2 regions of the Shimazuella sp. NTD248 genome follow, and region 1 is predicted to be linked to the other one. Evidence: a T-box and tRNA genes for the amino acid it is inferred to sense, from the RefSeq annotation. Region 1 holds a T-box; the other holds one or more tRNA genes.
The links. The T-box of region 1 lies ahead of leuS (leucine--tRNA ligase). A T-box ahead of a tRNA ligase gene usually reads a tRNA of that ligase, here a tRNA-Leu.
Positions count from the first base shown of each region.

Region 2: it has a tRNA-Leu gene. The T-box ahead of leuS (leucine--tRNA ligase) is inferred to sense a tRNA for this amino acid. The anticodon was not compared.

Region 1 is NZ_JCAJZT010000001.1:120,372-128,498, reverse strand. It holds gene AC5WOE_RS00675 (2-keto-3-deoxygluconate permease) at 1-865, opposite strand, end outside; gene AC5WOE_RS00670 (glycoside hydrolase family 1 protein) at 999-2,453, opposite strand; gene AC5WOE_RS00665 (beta-glucoside-specific PTS transporter subunit IIABC) at 2,473-4,329, opposite strand; gene AC5WOE_RS00660 (PRD domain-containing protein) at 4,437-5,267, opposite strand; T-box leader at 5,713-5,932, shown strand; gene leuS (leucine--tRNA ligase) at 5,988-8,127, shown strand, end outside.
Region 2 is NZ_JCAJZT010000001.1:544,605-552,731, reverse strand. It holds gene AC5WOE_RS03015 (ATP-grasp domain-containing protein) at 1-1,083, shown strand, start outside; gene AC5WOE_RS03010 (ATP-grasp domain-containing protein) at 1,080-2,285, shown strand; tRNA gene AC5WOE_RS03005 (tRNA-Ser) at 2,903-2,994, shown strand; tRNA gene AC5WOE_RS03000 (tRNA-Phe) at 3,009-3,084, shown strand; tRNA gene AC5WOE_RS02995 (tRNA-Thr) at 3,104-3,179, shown strand; tRNA gene AC5WOE_RS02990 (tRNA-Trp) at 3,223-3,296, shown strand; gene AC5WOE_RS02985 (YugN family protein) at 3,451-3,870, opposite strand; tRNA gene AC5WOE_RS02980 (tRNA-Cys) at 4,048-4,121, shown strand; tRNA gene AC5WOE_RS02975 (tRNA-Leu) at 4,155-4,242, shown strand; tRNA gene AC5WOE_RS02970 (tRNA-Arg) at 4,307-4,383, shown strand; tRNA gene AC5WOE_RS02965 (tRNA-Arg) at 4,425-4,501, shown strand; gene AC5WOE_RS02960 (hypothetical protein) at 4,633-5,295, opposite strand; gene mnmA (tRNA 2-thiouridine(34) synthase MnmA) at 5,521-6,612, opposite strand; gene AC5WOE_RS02950 (VWA domain-containing protein) at 6,774-8,127, shown strand, end outside.

The DNA.
Region 1 (8,127 bases):
AGGCAATCTGTGCAATTGCAATTTCTATATATGGTTTATATACGGCATTTATGCTAACTGCAAGAGTAGGAACAACGAGCGAAATTCCCGCCACTGAACAGGTAGCTGCGGCTGCATATCCTGGTCTTTTTAATAAGAATCTATCGATATATATCAATGGCAGCATACAGATAACCAAATAAATAAATGTCAATATGATCCCGGAGAAACCGGATTGGAATGCTACCTTTAAATCAATATAAGATCCAAAACTTACACCTAAAAAAGGTAAAAGAATCACTGTACCAGGGGAAAACATTTTTTGGATATTGGCATCTAAATTTCCAAGTAGGATACCTAATAAGAATGGCAGTAAGGTAGTTAAAATACTCAAGTAATCGATTCCTGTTCCATTCGCGGTGTTTAAAATCATAACAGGTATAATGGGAACAGCTATTAAATTTAAGATACCAAAAGCAGCAGAGTCAATATCGTCTCCATAAGTATTCATTAATGCCAGATATAACCCCGGATTACAGCTTGTAATCGTTGCAATAAAACTCACTGCGGAGATTCCCAAAAAGCCATCTATACCAAAATAGGTGATAAATAACCAACCAAATACCCAACTCAAAACGATTTTCGATACAGATAAAATTCCTGCTCTTTTCAGGGTAATACCAACTTGTGATAGCTTAAATTGACTGCCTGAAATAAATAACATCAATGCAATCAAGGTCATTGTTCCTTTGGTGGTGAAAACAGCACTTGTAAGATCACCTATTTCTAATACACGTGGAAAAACAGTATGGATAACTGCTGTGATCAGCATGGGAATAATCAGTAATCCACCGGGTATTTTCTTTATTCTGTTTAAAATATCCATTTTCTGCTCCTTATTAGAAATAGAATTCGATGATAGAACAACAAAATAGGAAGGCATAAAGAAAACAGCGAAAAGCTTCAAGTGGCAAAATCAGGATTGCCACTTGAATTTCGCTAGAGATGAGCCCAAATTGTTATATTTCTTCACCGTTCGTAGAAATAACATTTTTATACCAATAAAAAGAATCCTTTCTCACTCTTTTCATGGAACCATTCCCATAGTCATCTTGATCTACATAGATGAATCCATAACGCTTTGTCATTTCTGAGGTGGAAGAGCTAATCATATCTATAGGTCCCCACATTGTATAACCAATCACTTCCACACCATCTTCCAATGCCAATTTCATTTGTAAGATATGTTGTTGTAAAAATTCAATTCGATATGGATCATGGATGGTGCCATCTTCATTCCATGTATCGAGAAATCCAGAACTATTTTCTAAGATAAATATGGGTAATTCAAAGCGGTCATATATTGAATTCAAAGTATAACGTAATCCAATAGGATCAATCTGCCATCCCCATTCATTTTCAGCTAAATGTGGATTTTTATAGACGCTGTGAACATTTCCTGATGTCAATTTCAATTGTTTTGTATCACTGCTTGAAATCATGGAGTTATAATAAGACATTCCAACAAAATCTGCTGTATTTTCTGCTAGGATTGCTAAATCTTCCTCTTTTATGCTCAGATGAATATGATGTTTTTTGAAGTACGTTTTTGCATAGTATGGATATTTACCCTTATTCAAAATATCTAGATAAAATAGGTTTTTCATTTGATCATCTCGTTGCATTTGCAGCGCATCTTCTGGTTTGCAGGTATAAGCATAAGTAGTGAAATAGGCGACCATACTGCCTATTTTATTTTCTGCATCTATTGCATGAGCTAGCTTTGTCGCCTTTGCAGCGGCAACAAACTGATGATGGAGCCCTTGAAATAACATCTCCTCATAGTTTTCCTGCCCTTCATTTATAATTCCTAAGGTTTTGGGGCCTGCTTTTACGCTCATATTGATTTCATTAAATGTTACCCAATATCTTACTTTTCCTTTATATCTTTCAAAGAGTACTCTACAGTATTTGGCATACAAATCTATCAATTTTTCGTTATACCAACCACCGAATTTTTCGATTAGTACAATTGGCATATCAAAATGGGAAATGGTTATCAGTGGTTCCATGTTGTGTTTTAAGCATTCATCGATTAATGAATCATAAAATTTCAATGCTTTTTCGTTAGGTGCTGCATCTTCACCATTTGGAAATACACGAGCCCAAGATATGGAGTAGCGGAATACTTTAAATCCCATTTCTGCAAATAAGGCAATATCTTCTTTGTAAGTGTGATAAAAATTGATTCCTCTTCGTTTAGGGTATTTGATTATATCTGGATCATTTTTCGCTTCTTGGATCATCTCCATCGTAATCTGCATTTGCTTTGTAATCTTACGGTCATTTTTGGGATTAAATTTCATTACTTCTGGGATGGTCATTGATTTACCATCTTCGTTATATGCCCCTTCCGCCTGACATGCGGATAAAGCTCCGCCCCATAAGAAGTCTGCTGGAAATCCTGTTGTCATTTCTTTCACCGGTTCCTTTCTATGCTTTTATTACTTTGAGCAGTTCCTCTTTTTCTTTTATCCATCCTGTTGTTGCAGGGAGGACAGCTAAGTAGTCATCACTATTTGTCACGATGATCGGTGTGATGATGTCATAGCCTTCTTTTTTAATAGCATCTACATCAAATTCGATTAATAAATCTCCTAACTTCACCTTCTGTGATTGTTCAATATGGGCAGTGAAATGTTTACCATCCAGATTTACGGTATCGATTCCAATGTGAATCAAAACCTCTACTCCAGTATTTGATTTTAGCCCGATGGCATGTTTTGTTTTAAAAATGGCATCGACAGTACCTTCAAACGGAGCATATACCTTGCCATTAGAAGGGATAATAGCAATTCCTTTTCCCATTAACTCTTGTGAAAATGTTTTATCATCCACTTCTGCCAAGTCTTTTACTTCGCCAGCTAAAGGACTCATAATGGAAAATTCGCGGGTTAGTGGAATATCCGTCTTCTTTTTTTCTTTTTCTATCTTTGATGTGTCATCTTCTTTAATACCAACAGCTAAAGTGAATAAGAATCCTAATAGAGCTGCCATGATACACCCGATAATGATATACATGTATTTATCTGCTTCATAAGAGGAGAGGCTCAGCAGTCCTGGTAATGCGATCGCTGTTGATTTAGCATGAACAAAACTATAAAATCCTCCCGTTATACCTGCTGCTGCGCATCCTGCAAAGAAAGGTCTTCTATATTTTAGGTTTACCCCATATATAGCTGGTTCTGTAATTCCAAAAGCAGCTGTAATGGCACTTGTTCCAGCAGCAGATTTCATTGCTTTGCTCTTTGTTAAAAAGAATACTGCCAAAGCAGCTCCAGCTTGTGCCAGATTTGCGCCTAATGCACTTGGCATCAAAACCGTATATCCTACTTCCGCAATTTGTTGAATTTGCATAGGCATAATAGCATAATGCATACCAAACATAACCATTATCGGTTTAAAGAAACCTAACAAAGCCCCTGCCACTACTCCAAATGTTGCAAACAAAGCATTTATTCCTATAGTTAACCAATTTCCTACATAGGAACCAAAAGGGGCAATGACGATTAATTCGAGTGGGATCATGATCAGCAGTACGATCATTGGTGTGAGAATTACTCTTAAAAATTCCGGAATCACTTTATCTACCATCTTGTAAACATAACTCAATAGCCAAACGGACAATATGATGGGGATAACAGATGAAGAGTATTTAACTAATAGGATTGGCAGGCCTAAAAAGTCAATCGTTGTAACTCCTGTCTTAGCTATATTCTGTGCAGCATCTAAAATGGTAGGATGTAACAATGCGGCGGCTAAACCTATTGCTAGGTACTCATTTGTTTTAAATTTCCTTGCTGCACTCACGGCTAAGAAGAACGGTAAGAAATAGAAAATACTATCACCGATCATATCGAATATGGCAATAAAACCTGACTTTGGATCGATCCATTTCATTGCTGTGATAATAGTAGATAGACATTTGACCATGCCACAACCTACTAAAGCTGGTAACAAAGGAGTGAAAATACTAGCAATCGTTTCAAAGATTTGATTAATCGAAAAGCCTTTTTTTCTTTTTACTGCCTCATCGTGATTTGTAATATGGGCTATTTCTCTTATTTGTTCATAAAGGGATTCTACTTTTTCACCTACTACTACTTGTAATTGTCCCCCTTTATTTTGCGATTTTAAGACGCCTTCAAGTGCATCTAATGCATGCACATCGGCTTTTGTATCATCCTTTAAAACAAATCTTAGACGAGTTGCACAATGAGTGAATTGTGAAATGTTGTTTTTCCCGCCAATCAATTCTAAGATTTTGGATGCTAACCCTACCTGAGCCATTGTCAACCTCTCCTTTTTGGTTTATATCGTTTGTGAGAAAAAAAATGACCAAAACAAGTGAGTGTACACTTATCTTGGTCATGCCTGATCGAGTCAGTAACAGTCCATTATTTATTTGATTGTGCTAATCGATGAATGTGTAAAACCAAATATAATTTTTCATCATTGGAACATTCCCACTGATAGTGAGTCTGTAAAAATGTCTCGATTTTTTCTACACATTTTATATCAGTAGGGTATTTTTCCTTTACCATCTGAAAAAGAGCTTCATTTTCACCTTTTAAAGAATTTGCAGTCATGTGTCTGATGATAAAATACCGAATATGGGTAGCAAACCTTGTAAAGTGGAGTGCATTTTCATCAAAATCCATTTTATAGTAGTATTTGATAATGGATAAAATTTCGCCTGTAATCTTTGTTATTTTTGTTGTTTCACTCATTTCACCAGAGCCGATTTGAGCATTTATAAAATGAAGGGCGATAAAGGTAATCTCTGATGGTGGCAAAAGGATATTTGTTTGCTCTTTGATAATTTCTAGAGCCTTTTTACCGACTCTTGTTTCTTCGGGATATAAGGTTTTTACTTCCCATTCTAAGGGGCTCTTGACTTGGACATTTTCTTTACTCCTTTGAAGTGCAAAGCTGATATGGTCTGATAATGTAAGAATTAAGTTGGGATTAAGTTCAGTTGATAATATCTGTTTACCAGCTTTAATGATTTCTTCAGCTAAATAAATATCTTCAATAGGAATATCATTAAGCAAATCAAACATTTTAATATTTTTAGGAGAGACATATATTTTTTCAACAATATCGGCATCGGTTATTTCATAAGGGGTTTTTTTAAAACCTAATCCTTTGCCAACAACCAATACTTCTTCCTTCTTATCGTTGATTGCCAGGGCGACATTATTATTAATCTTTTTTATTACCTTCATTTGTTCACCTCCTAAACAAGAAATGACCAAAACAAGTGAGTAAACACTTATCTTGGTCATGCCTGATCGAGTCAGTAACAGTCCATTTATTTTATTTTGATCATAAAATACAAAATTTCATTTCAAGCACTTCCAAACAACAAAATGAAATGTATACGCTTCCACTATCTATTTCGTATTATAGTTGTCGATCAAGAGGTTTGTCAATTGCTAAATGATAGGAGGCTACAGATTATCATTTTTCATTTATATGATAATCCAATTGACAATAACAATGTGTCACATATAGGTAGTTTGTTTTGATAATGACATCGTTCAAGATTTATGATCTTAACTAGAAACAACAGTGTATGTTACATTTTTATTTCGACAGGAAAAAGCACAACCAATCCGCAATCTTCTTGACATTGTCTTCAAAGCAGGGCATAATGGTGGCAATATCATGAGTGAAGCTAGGATGGAGAGTAGTAGCTTGTTTCCCTCAGTTTAGAGAGTTGACGTACTGGTGCAAGTCAACCTGAGGGATATGTGAACTCGCTTCATCGCTCCAGAGGGGAATAACAAGTAGCCTTTGGCGTATACCTACGTTACAGGTTCGAGCCGAGCGTCCGAACAAGACGCTAATTTAGGGTGGTACCGCGGGAAGACAACCTCTCGTCCCTAGCAAAATAGCTAGTGGCTTGAGGTTTTTATTTTTTAGATGAAGAAAGGTTGATTGGCATGAAAGAGTATGCGCATCGGGAGATTGAAACAAAGTGGCAAGCATACTGGGAAGAAAATGCGCTGCATAAAACAGATGAAGATAAAACAAAACCAACCTATTATGCATTGGAACAGTTTCCCTATCCATCAGGAGACGGGCTTCACATGGGGCATGTTCGTGTTTATTCGATAGGAGATGTGATCGCTCGTTTTCGTAAGATGAACGGTCATCGCGTGCTTCACCCAATGGGTGCGGATGCATTTGGTCTGCCAGCAGAAAATGCTGCTATTCAGCGTGGGGTCAATCCACGTGAATGGACATTAAATAACATGGAGCGGATTCGCAAAGAGCAGGCATTGTTAGGTGGTTCCTATGATTGGGATCGTTATGTAGGTACCTGCTTGCCTGATTATTATCAGTTTACCCAGTGGTTGTTCTTGCTTTTTTATGAGCGAGGATTGGCTTACCGCAAAGAGGCATCTGTCAACTGGTGCCCAAGCTGTGCGACTGTTCTTGCCAATGAGCAAGTAGAAGATGGAAAATGCTGGCGTTGTGGTTCTGAAGTGATCAAAAAAGAGTTAGAACAATGGTTTTTACGGATTACAGACTATGCAGAGCGCTTGCTAGATGGATTGGACACACTGCCAAGATGGCCTGATAAAATTAAAACAATGCAGCGAAATTGGATTGGGAAAAGCAAAGGTGCAAATGTCACTTTCTCCCTACCATCAGTGGAGGAAGAAGTAAGTGTGTTCACAACACGACCAGATACATTATATGGTGTCACTTATATGGTTTTAGCACCTGAACATCCGCTTGTTCCTCAATTGATTCAAGGAAATAAACAAGAGCAGGAGATTCTTGACTTTATCCAAACGATGCGTAAATCGACTGAACTAGAGCGGACTGCTACCGATGTTGAGAAAATTGGGTATGATACGGGTTCTAAAGCTGTCCATCCATTGACAGGGGAAGAAATTCCGATTTGGATTGCCAATTATGTCTTATTTGATTATGGAACAGGTGCAGTGATGGGGGTTCCAGCCCATGATGAACGTGATTTTGTCTTTGCGAACAAATATAATCTACCAATCAAAGTAGTTGTTCAACCAGATGGAGAGAAATTAGCAGAACCCCTAGCGGAAGCATTTACAGGAGAAGGGAAGTTAGTTTCATCTAGTTCTTTTGATGGAGTAAACAACCGGGAAGCGATTACGGCAATTGCCGATCATTTGGAGCAGCAAAACAAAGGTGGAAGTGTAACCAACTATCGTCTTCGCGATTGGTTGATTTCTCGTCAACGTTATTGGGGCACACCGATTCCGATTATTTATTGCGATGATTGTGGGGTAGTTCCGGTACCAAAAGACCAACTGCCAGTAGTGCTTCCAGAAGATGTTGTCTTTGATGGAAAGAGCAACCCTTTGGCAACATCAGAGAGTTTTGTTCATACCACTTGTCCTTCATGTGGGGCAAAAGCACGCCGGGAAACCGATACGATGGATACATTTATCGACTCTTCTTGGTATTACTTCCGGTATGTAGATGCCAAAAATGAGGAAATTCCTTTTGCGAAAGATAAAGCAGATGAATGGTTACCTGTAAAAGAATATATCGGAGGAATCGAGCACGCAGTATTGCATTTGCTATATTCTCGCTTCTTTACAAAAGTACTGCACGATGCAGGGTTAGTTTCGGTAGAAGAGCCTTTTGAAAGTTTATTGGCTCAAGGTATGGTATTACGAGATGGAGCCAAGATGTCCAAATCAAAAGGAAATGTGGTTAGTCCTCTCGAGATTATTGAAAAATACGGTGCGGATACAGCTCGTCTCTTTATCCTTTTTGCTGCTCCTCCAGAGCGTGATCTGGAATGGAGTGATGCGGGAGTAGAGGGAAGTTACCGCTTTATAAAACGTGTTTGGCGTTTGGTCCATGAAAACCAATCCTTATTCGAAAACAAAGCAAGTAGTTCGGATCTGTCTCAGGCTGCGAAAGAATTACGCCGTCTTACGCATCAAACGATACAGAAGGTGACAGTGGAGATCGGAGAGCGCAATCACTTTAATACCGCTGTTAGCGCGGTGATGGAGCTTGTCAATGGAATTTCGACTTATCGAGCGAGTGAGGACAGCGAAGTATTACGAGATGCATTAGAAA
Region 2 (8,127 bases), 420 kb from region 1:
AACAATGATGCTGTTTCTTTGCGTGCAATTGATTTGCATGCAACATACCAATTTGAACATATTGTTGCTGTATCAGAGTATGATTTGGTTCGAGCAGCTGAATTAAGAGAACATCTAGGAATTGATGGTCAAAAGGTACACAGTGCAATACAATTTCGCAATAAAATTAGAATGAAAGAAGCCCTGAGAGCGAAATGTCAAAAAATCCGTATTCCAATATTTAAACAAGTGGAAGATATCTTTGATCTCCTTCATTTTATTGATGAAGTTGGCTATCCCATTATTTTGAAGCCGATTGATGGTGCAGGAGCTACAGGAATCACTGTACTACACAACGAGACGGATCTTTTGGAGTTTGCAAAGAGTGGTCTTCATCACAAAATGGACGCAGAACAATTTTTTGAAGGAGAAGAATATCATATTGATGGTGTTATTGAGGATAATGAATTGAAGTTGATATGTGCTTCAAAATATTTAGAGCCAATGTTTCATTATCAGAATCAAACATTCATTTCTGGCAGTTATATGATGCACAATGATAATCCATATAAAAATCAAATAGAAGAAGCGATGGCAGAAGTCATTCGAATATTGGATTTTCCTTCTCATGCAGTATTTCATGGAGAATGTTTGGTAACCTCGACAGGAGAAATTATTTTTATTGAAATTGCATGTCGACCCGGCGGCGGACGTATATCAAAAACAATGGAAGTGGCTTATGGAAAAGATTTATTGCTTGTATCTGCAGAGTTGCAAGCTGGTATTGCTTTTGGGCAAAATTTGCTCGGACAAGCTCCCGCCCGACTGAGTGGTTCAGTGCAGGCGTTGTCAAAAGAGGGGGAATTGGTATCTTTCCCTAAGTGTGAACCGCCAGATTGGGTTTATGAATATATACAAGATGTACCAGAAGGGACATCTTTCAGTGATCCCAAAAATAGTTGTGATTCAGTAGCTTCTTTTGTAGTAATTGGAGAAACAGAAGAAGAAGTAAGGACACGATTACAAAACGTTCTGAAATGGTTTGACACAAATACAATATGGATGGCAGCTGGAAATAGATCAGAAGGAGAAACGAACGAATGACCATACTAATCCTTGAAAATCTACCTTATACCGCCTGTCCCTTAAAACAAGTATTCTCCACTACAACAGAAGAATTAGTCGTTTTGGCCTCTGATCATGTTAAGCATACGTTTGATAGAAAGGATTATCACCATATTGAATTTTTTCCAAATTATATTTCAAACGACCAAGTTATTCTTCGTGCCATTGAATTACATCAGACCTATCATTTTACTTCCGTTATCGCTTTACAAGAATATGATCTAGTAAGAGCAGCAAAACTGAGAGAATATTTAGGTATTCAAGGGCAAAGCGTTGCAAGTGCGATGGAATTTCGCAACAAATGGATCATGAAGCAAAAATTACGAGAGAATGATATTCCAGTTGCAGAGATGACCTTAGCACAAACCGGATTAGATATTTCCCGATTTGCCGATCAGTATGATTATCCGATCGTAGTCAAACCCATTGACGGTCTTGGTTCAGTTTCGACTTATGTTTTGCATCATCGGCAAGAACTAGAAAATTTTTTAGCAAACGAACAACTTTCGGAAGTATTAGTTGAGAAATATATTGATGGGGAATATTTTCATATTGATGGTTGGGTGGAAGACGGGGTCATTCAATTAACTACTGTGTCCAAATATTACAATGCACCACTTGCTTCGAGTTCGATGACATATCTAGGAAGTACGATGTTACATCCTCAAAATCCTTTGAGCCGGCGACTTTCCGCAGGAACCAGAAAAGTATTGGAGATTTTAGACACACCAGCAAATACCACATTTCATGCGGAATGGTTTCATACTCCGAATGATCAAATTATTTTTGGGGAGATTGGCAGCAGGACAGGTGGTGCAAAAGTATCTGACACACATAAACTTGCATACGATGTGTCATTGTTTGATATTCATGCTCAAATTTCTGTTGGACTTCCAGGTCCAGTATTGAAGGAAGAAGTGAAAATGAATCCCTCCCATTTAGCTGGATGGTTATTGGTGAACACTAAATATGGATTATTACATGTGAACTCTACCTTGTTTCCAGAATGGGTGAAAGTGGCCCAAATTACTGGAGAAGATGGAAAGTCATATGATCAAGCGCAATTAAGTGTCGATTCCATCGCTCAATTTGCTTTTGTAGGGAGGAATGAAGAAGAATTGTCGCAGCGGTTGAATCAGCTTATTTCTATTGTTGATGAGACATTTCAATGGGAGAACTAAATATACGCAAAATCCCTGTTTCCAGCAGGGATTTTGTTGAAAAAAATATAAAAATTTGAATCGCAGTATTAGGAATAGTTTGAGATAATTTGTTCAGGTGACTAATTGCTGCTTTATATATAGGAACCAAAAAAACCTAGCCAAATGAATTAGCTAGGTTTTAAAAAGTTATCTACGAAAACACCTTGATCTGGTAACGCCACTGAGCTAGCCCCCGTGGTGGGGGGTCGATTGTGGTAGCGGCTACGCCTACTTAGGCGGCCACAATCACCCCCCACCACGGTAGGGCTAGTATAGTAACGCGGGACCGGATGAAGTATGGGAATCTTACACGCAGATACGGCGTAACACCGTACACAAGAAAGCTAGATAACTTTTAGGTATATGTACACTGTTTGGAATACTAAAAAAATAGTAACATAGAATGTATGTTTTTGCAAATGAAAATATTATGTAGATAAATGCGATGCAAGTAGTGGGAAATGCTTCCACCCCGCTATATAACTAATAAATATTCGTTTTCGAAGCATCATTAAAATAAAATGAAAAAAAGAGTTGACAACAAACCTCATTACAGGTTAAGATAGATCTCGTTCCTGACAAAATCAAAGTGTTTTGGAGAGATGTCCGAGCTGGCCGAAGGAGCACGATTGGAAATCGTGTATACGTCACAAGCGTATCGAGGGTTCGAATCCCTCTCTCTCCGCCATCTTATACATAGATGGCTCGATAGCTCAGTCGGTAGAGCAGAGGACTGAAAATCCTCGTGTCGGCGGTTCGATTCCGTCTCGAGCCACCATTTGAATGTTTTTGAATATGCTGAAATAGCTCAGCTGGTAGAGCAACTGACTTGTAATCAGTAGGTCGCGGGTTCGAATCCTGCTTTCAGCACCACATATCATCATAGCCACCAATCCATTGTTGGTGGCTATGTTATAGGGGCGTAGTTTAATGGTAGAACAGAGGTCTCCAAAACCTCCAGTGTGGGTTCAATTCCTACCGCCCCTGCCAATACAAAAAGCCACTCTGCTTCTTGATGACAGGGTGGCTTTTTTCTGCATGAAAGACAGCTTAGTGACAAGTAATATCTTTTGTGGCGAACCTCTAGAGAAGTTATCTCTAGAGAAAATGGTTTGCGCTTTTTTATAGTTGGATTGTTTTCAACTTATATGTGTAACCCTTCCACTCGATTCACAATCTCTCTGGCCCTGTCTATCCATTTTTGATCAATGGGATGATCTTCTGCTGGGATAGGAGTTGTAAACTGATTCATCATTCCGCTAAAAACACCAGAATCCCCAGTAGGATCACTAGATTCATCTGTGCGAAATTCATGTTTGATTACAAATGGTTTTCCGATTCGAACGAGAGTATCTGGATCTCCGATATCACCTCGCACCGCAAATACAGGAATGCGAAGAAAATACCGGTTTCCATGTTCTTCTTCCCAGTCCAATGGTTTGTCGAAATAACCATGATCATATGCATAGCCGCCGCCTATGTGGAAATCTTCCTCTTCCAACTGATCAGAGAGACTGGCGAATTGTGTTTGTTTGTCTTCGATGGTAGATTCAATTGGTATCATGCTGGACATCCTTTTTTGTTATAGTGTTTGAGGTTTTAGGATTTCTCATTCATCCGAAATAATACAGCGATGAACAATAAAAGTTTAAACATGGCTTTGGGTGGAGTTCAAAATTTTATTATTGACTTTTGGTGGGATTATGTTAGAATATTCAAGTGTCACAAGATTGAGTGTTATGGCGGCATAGCCAAGTGGTAAGGCAGAGGTCTGCAAAACCTTTACCCCCGGTTCAAATCCGGGTGCCGCCTCCATTAAAAACTTTTTGTATAATTCCGCTTGCTTATGCGGGTGTGGCGGAATTGGCAGACGCGCAAGATTCAGGTTCTTGTGGTCATGATGACCGTGGAGGTTCAAATCCTCTCATCCGCACCAAAAAAGTGCTTGACTTTTATGTGTGAAAGAGTTATGATGGATTTCGTTGTTGCAAAATGAATACGGGCTCTTAGCTCAACTGGATAGAGTGTCTGACTACGGATCAGAAGGTTAGGGGTTCGACTCCTCTAGGGCCCGCCATTTTTTCAACAATGAATGATAACGTCTTGCAAAATGAATATGGGCTCTTAGCTCAACTGGATAGAGTGTCTGACTACGGATCAGAAGGTTAGGGGTTCGACTCCTCTAGGGCCCGCCAAACAAAAAGATGAAAGCACATGCTTTCATCTTTTTTGATCTTTCATGCAAGTTGTTAAATATAGTTACTATAAAATTTTGAATCCATTCTTTCAGTTTAATAGAATGGGAAAATGCAGTCCACTAGAGGAGTTATTTTCTTTGGAGAATTTCCCATTCTTTTTGATATTGTTCTGCAAGATTACATTTATTAGAAATGTACTTGCGCAAAGTGGCTGAATATTTATTTTTAAAAGTAGCATTGGATGGGTTAAATTCATATTCTGTTTTTGAATCTTCCATTTCTTTGAAGTAAGTATCACAAGCCAATCTTTTACTATAGGACGAATTTATATTGGTTAAAATAATAAAGTTATCTTCTGCACCGGGAATATACTTGATCATAAATCTTTCACCTTGGTTGGGATAGATATAACCATTCTCAGGGGCTGGATAAATGTTAAAGGCTGTGCTCTCAAATGTTGTTTGGATCGTTTTATTTGCTGTTGTAAGAATCAACAAGTAATAACGTTCAATTGGAATATCATTGTAAGTACTATTTGTCATTTCTGTTTTAGTTACCACTGCCTCAGCTATTTTCCCATTTTTATTCAAAAATACATTATTTAAATCGGTTCCCCAGATCACATTTACAATACCAATTAAGAAAAATAGAACAGAAATGACGACTCCAACAGTGCCCCGCTTGGAGTATTTAAATAATAAGGGAAGTACTATCCCGACGAAGATAAATCCAAAAAGTAAAAAAAATCGATAAGCCACCAAAAAATGAATAATATTTGAGAGAAAGCTCATGTTTCCACACCCTTGTTGTCTGTGTTAGACCAATAAAAAATTGGACTCATCATAAATATAATTTTATTTATTATTAAATTCAATTTTTTATTATTTATATATTTCAATTTTTCATATACATAATTTTTGTATTTGATAAGTCCTAAATTATTTGTAAAAAAGACTTATATTGCGATAATTTCGTTTCCGGCAAATAGACACAAAAAAACAGAGGAGTGACCTCTGTTAAAATGTTTTCTCGATAATTCCACCGCCAAGGCATCGTTCTTTGTCGTAAAAGACAACAGATTGTCCGGGTGTCACGGCCCGCTCTTTTTCGGCATAGTGTACGGTGACAGTGCCGTCACTGTTTGGGGTGACGGTCACAGGTACATCTACTTGGCGGTAGCGAAACTTCGCTGTACAGGTGAAGGGTTCTTGCGGCTGTTCTGCTTGTAACCAGTTGAGATGGCTGGCGGTAAGCCCTGCGGAAAACAGCGCTTCATTATTGTGTCCTTGGGCAACATATAGAATGTTGTTTTTAACGTCTTTTTTTGCTACAAACCATGGTTCCCCTGTACCCGTTTCTGATCCTCCGATACGAAGTCCTTGACGTTGTCCGAGCGTATAGTACATCAATCCATCGTGTTCTCCAATTCGTTTGCCATCCATAGTGTGGATTTCCCCGGGTTTTGCAGGCAAGTATTGGCTGAGGAATTGTCGAAAGTTCTTTTCTCCAATAAAACAAATGCCTGTACTATCTTTTTTCTTAGCAGTTGCTAATCCGGCCTCTTCTGCTATTTTTCGAACTTCTGCTTTTTGTAAGTGTCCTATTGGGAAAAGAACGTGATCGAGCTGTGCACGATGCACCGCATATAAAAAATATGATTGATCTTTTGTAGGGTCTATACCTCGTAATAAAGTAGAGCCTTGTTCACTATGTTCTACCCTTGCATAGTGTCCAGTTGCGATGTAATCTGCGCCTAACTGCTTTGCTTTTTCTTGAAAATCGCCAAATTTGATTTCTCGATTACACATCACATCTGGGTTAGGTGTTCTGCCTGCTTTATATTCATCGAGAAAATATTGGAATACTTTATCTGCGTACTCTTTCTCGAAATTAACGGAGTAATAAGGGATTCCGATTTGAGTAGCCACTCTGCGTACATCTTCGAAATCCTCTGTAGCAGTACAGTGACCAAATTCGTCTGTGTCGTCCCAGTTTTTCATAAACAAACCGACGACATCATATCCTTGTTGTTTGAGCAGGTATGCTGTCACAGAAGAATCTACTCCTCCTGACATTCCTACTACAACACGTATTTTCCTTTTATCCATTTGGTCATCACACATTCTATTTGTTAGTTTTTCTCATTATAAGGCATGTTGCTCTTTCGCGCAAAAATGTGACCATAACAGGTAATCACGCTAAGGATGGTTGTCAAAGCGCAAGTGATCCAGTAAGCTTAGAGAAGCACTGTAGGGTGGTAGGAGGCATTATGAAATTTGTTAAACTTTCCCTTTTAGCTTGTTTTTTATTAGTGACCATAACTGGATGCTCATTGGTTATTGAAAAAATACAACAAGTTACAGGTAATGAAGTAGAGAATGTAAGTGAAAAAAAGACAGATACACGTGATAATGTAAGCGAGGAAAAACAGATATATGAGCAAGAGTTTGTCCCCCCAACTCCTTCACCAATTCTGCGGAATATTTTAGAGGATAAGGGCAAAGGCAGGTATGCAACAGAACCATATAAAGCAGGTAGTGTTGCTGAGGCTCTTAAAGTAATGCCAGAAGGTTTAGCAGAAGATGCAGTATATGCTTACTTGCTTGGTTTGGTAGGTCAAAATTACAAATATGACTTAGAGAGTTTGTCAAGTATGTTAGCTCCCAACTACCAAGCAAAGATCAGAGTATTGTCCTATGGGGAACCCGCGGCTGATTCGAAACCTCCAGCAAAACCTTTAAAACCGACCAATATAGCTGTTTTAGTAGATGCTAGCTCCACTATGGCAAATGAGTATAGAGGAAAATCACGTTATGAATGGGCTAAGCAATTTACTACTACTTATATGAAACAATTGCCTGTAAACGCTAATTTTATGGTTCGTTTTTTTGGTCATGAAGGTGGTCCAAGAAAGAAGGATAAAGAGGTTTCTTGTTCCAAAACGGAATTAGTTTACCAAGGTTATCCCACTCAACCAGCCAAATTGAATAAAAGTTTCAGTAAAGAGAAACCAACAGGCTGGAGTCCGTTAATAGAGGCACTACATAACACGATGAATGATCTGGTGAAAAATCAAAAAGCTAACAACGAAAACATCATCTATGTAATCGCAGATAGTTCGGATACTTGTGGAGCTGATTTGACTCAACAAATCGAGGCTATACGTTCGTCTAAAATGGGTGTAATGGTTAATGTAATTGGTATTGATGTTCCAACGAAAGATGAAAATGAACTCACTCAATTAGCGGAGTCCACAGGTGGAGAGTACCAGCCAATTGAAGATATAATTGATTTGGAGCAAATAGCCCGTGTGCATGCAAATGAAGTAAAACAAGTCAATGAACCTTGGCAAGTGAGATCGATTCAAAAAATGGTCAAGGGATATCAGGTTACTCAGCAGCGTCTTGATCGGAAATATCAATCGATCGTTACAAATTTGAATAATGAACACAAGCGGCTGACGGATGCGAATATACAAATCAAAAACGAAAAGAAAATCAACCCTACAGAATATAACAAGATAAAAGGTTGGATTGATAGTCGTTACGAAGGTGTACTAGGTTTTACAGAACAAAAAATGCACGCCAAAGAAGCAGAGTTAAAGCAGTCGTTTTCAGATGCAA